2 regions of the Paenibacillus sp. FSL H7-0737 genome follow, and region 2 is predicted to be linked to the other one. Evidence: a T-box and tRNA genes for the amino acid it is inferred to sense, from the RefSeq annotation. Region 2 holds a T-box; the other holds one or more tRNA genes.
The links. The T-box of region 2 lies ahead of trpS (tryptophan--tRNA ligase). A T-box ahead of a tRNA ligase gene usually reads a tRNA of that ligase, here a tRNA-Trp.
Positions count from the first base shown of each region.

Region 1: it has a tRNA-Trp gene. The T-box ahead of trpS (tryptophan--tRNA ligase) is inferred to sense a tRNA for this amino acid. The anticodon was not compared.

Region 1 covers NZ_CP009279.1:5,825,903-5,829,290, reverse strand. Annotated here, with positions in the region: rRNA gene H70737_RS25450 (23S ribosomal RNA) at 1-409, shown strand, start outside; tRNA gene H70737_RS25445 (tRNA-Asn) at 470-545, shown strand; tRNA gene H70737_RS25440 (tRNA-Ser) at 549-641, shown strand; tRNA gene H70737_RS25435 (tRNA-Glu) at 659-733, shown strand; tRNA gene H70737_RS25430 (tRNA-Val) at 789-864, shown strand; tRNA gene H70737_RS25425 (tRNA-Met) at 882-958, shown strand; tRNA gene H70737_RS25420 (tRNA-Asp) at 985-1,062, shown strand; tRNA gene H70737_RS25415 (tRNA-Phe) at 1,073-1,148, shown strand; tRNA gene H70737_RS25410 (tRNA-Thr) at 1,169-1,244, shown strand; tRNA gene H70737_RS25405 (tRNA-Tyr) at 1,250-1,335, shown strand; tRNA gene H70737_RS25400 (tRNA-Trp) at 1,344-1,417, shown strand; tRNA gene H70737_RS25395 (tRNA-His) at 1,454-1,529, shown strand; tRNA gene H70737_RS25390 (tRNA-His) at 1,570-1,642, shown strand; tRNA gene H70737_RS25385 (tRNA-Gln) at 1,664-1,738, shown strand; tRNA gene H70737_RS25380 (tRNA-Gly) at 1,745-1,819, shown strand; tRNA gene H70737_RS25375 (tRNA-Cys) at 1,832-1,905, shown strand; tRNA gene H70737_RS25370 (tRNA-Leu) at 1,920-1,998, shown strand; gene H70737_RS25365 (AraC family transcriptional regulator) at 2,133-2,882, opposite strand; gene H70737_RS25360 (BMP family ABC transporter substrate-binding protein) at 3,209-3,388, shown strand, end outside.
Region 2 covers NZ_CP009279.1:5,685,676-5,689,063, forward strand. Annotated here, with positions in the region: gene H70737_RS24830 (metal-dependent hydrolase) at 1-650, shown strand, start outside; gene H70737_RS24835 (hypothetical protein) at 759-947, shown strand; gene trpS (tryptophan--tRNA ligase) at 949-1,935, opposite strand; T-box leader at 1,997-2,235, opposite strand; gene H70737_RS24845 (aldose 1-epimerase) at 2,370-3,344, shown strand.

The sequences.
Region 1 (3,388 bases), 140 kb from region 2:
CGGGGAGGTTTGGCACCTCGATGTCGGCTCATCGCATCCTGGGGCTGAAGTAGGTCCCAAGGGTTGGGCTGTTCGCCCATTAAAGCGGTACGCGAGCTGGGTTCAGAACGTCGTGAGACAGTTCGGTCCCTATCTGTCGTGGGCGCAGGAAATTTGAGAGGAGCTGTCCTTAGTACGAGAGGACCGGGATGGACGTACCGCTGGTGCACCAGTTGTTTCGCCAGAAGCATGGCTGGGTAGCTACGTACGGACGGGATAAGCGCTGAAAGCATCTAAGCGTGAAGCCCCCCTCAAGATGAGATTTCCCAATTAGTAAGACCCCTTGAAGACGACGAGGTAGATAGGTTGGAGGTGGAAGTGCAGTAATGCATGGAGCTGACCAATACTAATCGGTCGAGGGCTTATCCTACACTTAAGACGCAAATTCAATTCGGATTCAGTTTTCAGGCATCAAGCCTGGTATGAATATTCCCTGATAGCTCAGTTGGTAGAGCACTCGACTGTTAATCGAGTTGTCACAGGTTCGAGTCCTGTTCGGGGAGCCATATGGAGAGGTGTCCGAGTTTGGCCGAAGGAGCACGATTGGAAATCGTGTAGGCGCCACAAGCGTCTCGAGGGTTCGAATCCCTCTCTCTCCGCCACAAATTTTACTTAGTATGGCCCGTTGGTCAAGGGGTTAAGACACCTCCCTTTCACGGAGGTAACATGGGTTCGAATCCCATACGGGTCACCAAATTTTCACTTGATTTTACATAGTGGACTTTGGTACAATAACAATTGTTGTTTATGGAGGCTTAGCTCAGCTGGGAGAGCATCTGCCTTACAAGCAGAGGGTCGGGGGTTCGATCCCCTCAGCCTCCACCATATTCATTTAAGAACGACGCGGGGTGGAGCAGCCCGGTAGCTCGTCGGGCTCATAACCCGAAGGCCGCAGGTTCAAATCCTGCCCCCGCAACCAATTTTCATTAAGAAATTATATCTTTTGGAACCGTGGTGTAGTTGGCCTAACATGCCTGCCTGTCACGCAGGAGATCGCGAGTTCGAATCTCGTCGGTTCCGCCATTTTTACCTTGGCTCGATAGCTCAGTCGGTAGAGCAGAGGACTGAAAATCCTCGTGTCGGCGGTTCGAATCCGTCTCGAGCCACCATATAGTATACAACTTAATATGCCGGTGTAGCTCAATTGGTAGAGCAACTGACTTGTAATCAGTAGGTTGGGGGTTCAAGTCCTCTCGCCGGCACCATCTTTGGGGGATTAGCGAAGTGGCCAAACGCATCAGACTGTAAATCTGCTCACGTACGTGTTCGGTGGTTCGAATCCATCATCCCCCACCATTTTTTTTAGGGGCATAGTTTAAAGGTAGAACAACGGTCTCCAAAACCGTTGGTGTGGGTTCAATTCCTGCTGCCCCTGCCAATCTTTATCTAAAGTCTTTCTCTAAAGTTTAATATGGCGGTCGTGGCGAAGGGGTTAACGCACCGGTTTGTGGATCCGGCATTCGTGGGTTCAAGTCCCATCGGTCGCCCCATTTACTTTAAGAAGAACAGCAACAATATTAGTTTAATATGGCGATTGTGGCGAAGTGGTTAACGCACCGGATTGTGGTTCCGGCATTCGTGGGTTCGAGACCCATCAGTCGCCCCTTTTATTTTAAAATGTTATTGGGGATTAGCCAAGCGGTAAGGCAACGGACTTTGACTCCGTCATGCATAGGTTCAAATCCTATATCCCCAGCCATTTTATGCGGACGTGGCTCAGCGGTAGAGCATCGCCTTGCCAAGGCGAGGGTCGCGGGTTCGATTCCCGTCGTCCGCTCCAAAGTTTTCATATGGCGCCATAGCCAAGTGGTAAGGCAAAGCTCTGCAAAAGCTTTATCCCCAGTTCAAATCTGGGTGGCGCCTCCATTAATTTCATATGTGCCGGCGTGGCGGAATGGCAGACGCGCTCGACTCAAAATCGAGAGGGAAACCGTGGAGGTTCGAGTCCTCTCGCCGGTATATCAAAAAGGTTTGTAAAGTCGCTTGTATAAGCAACTTTACAAACCTTTTTTCTTTGTCTTTGAGCTTTTTATTCTTAAGCCGTTGAATTAGAGGCGTCTCTAATCAACGGCCTTTTTGTGTGGAGTTTTGTTTTATTGACTGCTTAGTCGGAATGCTCGTGGGGTGAGACCAATTTCACGTTTAAACATATTGCAGAATTGGGCGTCATTCACAAACCCAGCAGCAGCTGATACTTCAGAGATATGCATTTGGGTATGTTGCAAGAGAGACTTTGCATAATCCAGACGTTTCAATAGTAGATAGCGCAGAGGTGAAGAACCGAATCGTTCTTTAAATAAATGGCGGAAACGATCATAGCTGTATCCAGACATCTCTGAAAGTGTTGCGACCGATAGCTTATGGCGGTAATGCTCATTCATATAGTTTAGAACATATTGGACTCTGTCTTCCGTTGGTGATTGAAACCCAGAGGCACTAAGAAGCCGTATCAGATGAACAGTGATTTCGCTCATTTGCAGGTTCAATAGTTCAGAGAATCCATCTTGTTTGCGCGTAAACTCTGCTTTCATTCGAAGCAAGATCTGTAGAACAGTATGGTCTTTATCATCTTCATATACGCCTTGCAAATTCTCCATATTTGGGTGATTTGAATGGAAGCCTACAAATAGTATAGTAGCATCCTCGCGATGATTCTCATCATGTTTATGATTGGGTGGTATCAGCGCGAATGAAGAAGAACGAAAATGATAACTTCGCGAACCTACATTGGTAGTTCCTAAGCCGTTTAAATAATAGACTAGTTCATAACATTCATGCTGGTGTGGTGGAATATAGGTATTAACCTCATGTGCTGCATTTACAATATATAGAACACGATCCATGATGACCCTCCAATAATTATGTTTTAGCCGAATCGTACAAAAATATGACCGAAATCATATAATTATTTTCATTAATATTTGATATGATCGTATCAAGAAATCCGAAGATTAGCAACCTGACTGGCCATCTCGTTCGGGAATTAGTCGGATTATTCGTAAAAATTATAATTTTATCTCTTTTTTTGAGTGTATTCGTTAAAATCATTAAAATTTTGACAATGTTACATGAAAAATGAGAGTTTCCATCTAAATCGTGAAATATACAACGGACTAAGAAGGAGAACCTCTCAAATTACTAACCAACTATAAATAGGGGGAATAGAAAAATGAAAAAGAAAGTTCTTTCTTTGTTGTTACTAGTAGTAATGGTAATGGTCACAGCCTGTGGAAATAATACGTCGAGTAATGGATCTTCCGCGAATGCAGGATCTAACGCAGCTGAAGGTGGAGAAACAGGTTCAGGGGATAAACTCAAAGTAGTACTTCTGATTCCAGGAACGCTTGGA
Region 2 (3,388 bases):
ATGGCACTCAGGCTGCACGTCCATTCACGGAGAAATGGATTGCATGGAACATCATCCACATTTTTGATCCATTTATATTTGGTAGCCATATCGCAGCCATCCTTCTCTGGATCACCGGGATCATTCCACCGCAACCTTTATTTATTACACTGTATGCCTGTACTATTCTTTATTATATTTGGAGAACCGTCGTTCACGCACGTCTCACGCGTAATATTAAGCTTAAGGATTTACATCATAGTGCCGGCGAACGTTATATTGTAATCCCTACAATTTCACTAAAGCGCTGGAACGTAGTCAAGGTGAAAAAAGATGGCAGCTATGATGTTGGGCAGTTAGTCAATAACCGACTGGAATGGTTCAAACATGCTGTATGCTCGACTCATCCTGCTGTGGAGATTTCCAAGTCGCACCCTGATATTCAGTCCTTTCTATACTTCACCTCTTATGCAGTAGCCGAAGTCGAGGAACTCCCTTCAGGATATATGGTGCGCTGGGGGGACGTACGTTATTTACATCGCAAACAATACCCGTTTGTGGCTGTATTAGTGATGGACAATCAATATCGACCTTTAAATACTTATGTAGGTTGGCTTAGCAGCGAGAAGCTCGACAAACGATTTTCCATTGACCCTGGTTCTTTACGATGAAACTGTAGACTTACGCAGAGATCTATTCTATAATCACAAAAAATCCCGGAGTATTATTATCATACTCCGGGATTCATTTTAGCAGACATAGAAAGGAAGGCTCTCTTAATGGGTAAAGGACTTTCACTTTGGTTCGCTTGTTCTTCTATTCTTATTCTTACTGCCGCTTCAATCGCGATCAGTTATAGCTTTTGGTTGGCACTTCTGCTCGGGTTTCTCTGTGTCATGAATATTGGCTGGGGATTTATCCTCAAGGCCAAGATCAGACGCAAACAGGAAAGCCTAAGCGCTGATTAGATTAACGAGCTGGCAGAAATCCCATCCGCTCTTTAACTCCATTCAACGTCTCAGTTGCAACAATACGTGCACGACCAGCACCTTCAGCAAGAATATCTGTAATCGCACCCGAGCTACGAATTTCATTATATCTTTGTTGTAAAGGCTCAAGCGTAGATACAACCACTTCAGCAAGATCTTTCTTAAAGCCGCCATACATTTGCCCTTCATAACGATCGGCAATTTGCTGGAGTGTCATTCCAGAACATTCGGAATAAATACTCATCAAATTACTAATCTCTGGCTTATTAGCTGGATCAAAAATTACTTCACGTCCTGAATCAGTCGTTGCACGGCTGATTTTTTTACGGATTACGTCCGGTGAATCTAACAGAGCAATGTAGCTGCCTGCGTTAGGATTGCTCTTGCTCATTTTTTTGGTGCCATCATCCAGAGACATAATACGTGCACCCACCTCTGGAATGTACGGCTCCGGAATGGTAAAGAATTCGCCAAAACGATTATTGAAGCGACCAGCTAAATCACGAGTCAGCTCCAAATGTTGTTTTTGATCTTCTCCAACTGGCACAAGATCCGCATTATAAACAAGAATATCTGCTGCCATCAAGGAAGGATAGACGAATAAACCAGCGCCAACAGAATCTTTACCTGATGATTTATCTTTAAACTGGGTCATACGCTCCAGCTCGCCCATTGCTGTAAGTGTCGTCATGATCCAACCCAGTTCAGCGTGTTGTGGCACATGCGACTGCATATAGACATTAGAACGTGCAGGATCAATTCCTGCTGCAATAAAGAGGGCCGCTACGGATTCTGACTGTTCACGCAGTGCCGCAGGATCTTGTGCTACAGTGATTGCATGCATATCGACAACCATAAAGAAACATTGATGATCATCTTGCAGCTTCACAAAATTTTTCAGTGCTCCAATGTAGTTCCCCAATGTAAGTGAACCGCTTGGCTGAATGCCTGACATTACTTTTTTCATAATATAGACCTCCGTTTGATGTCATTTCTAAGTTTCCGAGAACGCAAAAAAAGCCTCATCCGCAAGGGACGTGAGACCGTGGTGCCACCCTTATTCGCTGCTTAATCTTGTTTGAACAAGAAAAAACAGCCTTAGTCTTCCGTTAACGGGGAAGATCCGGCCGGTCTACTAGGGTATCTAGCTCCCGTTCAAGCTCGGCGCTCAGGGGTCCATTCATCAGGTTTGTCCTACCGGTTCGCATCAACCACCGGCTTTCTGAAGGTGCAATGCCTGCCTACTTGTCCCCGTCATCACATTATCATCATGAATTAATGCCTTCATCATAGAACCATAAAGAGAAGTTGTCAAATCACTTAACCACTACCGTATAAATCTGTTATGATAAGGTTATCCATGTTCTATTCGATTACAGTTACGATAAAGGAGCATATCTCATGAAACAGGTGACCAAAGGGCAGTGGGGCGGTTATGATACTTATATTTTGCACAGCCGTGAACTGGAAGTCACGCTTTTGCCGCGACTAGGAAATAACGTGATTTCATTGTTTGATGTCAAGAAACAACGGGAAATTCTACGGCGGCCTGATGAAAGCGATCAAGCTTTCTTTATGCAAAAACCTTACCATTTTGGCATGCCGCTATTAATTCCACCCGGAAGAATTCGTAAGGGCCAATTTCAATTCGAGGGTACAAGTTATCAATTTGACCAGAATACCGCTAATGACAATCATATTCATGGTCTACACCGAACTCAGGCCTGGTGTGTCAGCGATATTGAAGAAGATGAGGATGGTTGCGCGGTCACTACTGAATTCCGAACGGAAGATGATCCACACTGGATGGAGCAATTCCCTATCCCACTTAAATTCGAAATGACGTTTAGGCTTCAGGAAGCCCGATTTACCCAAACTTTAAAGGTTACTAATCTTGGAGATCATCGAATTCCTTTTGGGATCGGTTATCACACCTGGTTTATGATTGATGGAGAACCTGAGCGCTGGAATCTTAAGCTCCCAGTAAATAGTATTTATGAACTGAACGAAGAATTGCTCCCTAGCGGCAATCTGATTCCACTTGGTGATCTGGAAGCCTTGAACACCGGAATGAACATGCAGGGAACTAATTTTGATACTGCTCTACGTATTGGAGAAAAACAGCCTGTAGAAGCCTTATTATTACGTGATGATGGTTATGGCCTTCGTTATACTGCTGACGAGAATCTATTCCGTCACTGGGTGCTATATACCAAAGGACCGGCTGATCAATTTCTGTGTATTGAGCCCTATACCTGGCTCGCGAATGCACCGAATGTATCCGAGGATGCTTCCTTCACAGGTCTTTTAACGGTAGAACCCGGTCAAAGTCAGAATCTATCCACCGTGCTGGAAATGATCTATCCTGAGATTTAAAGCAGATATACATTATATCGGTCTTGCCTTGCGATTACGTAAGG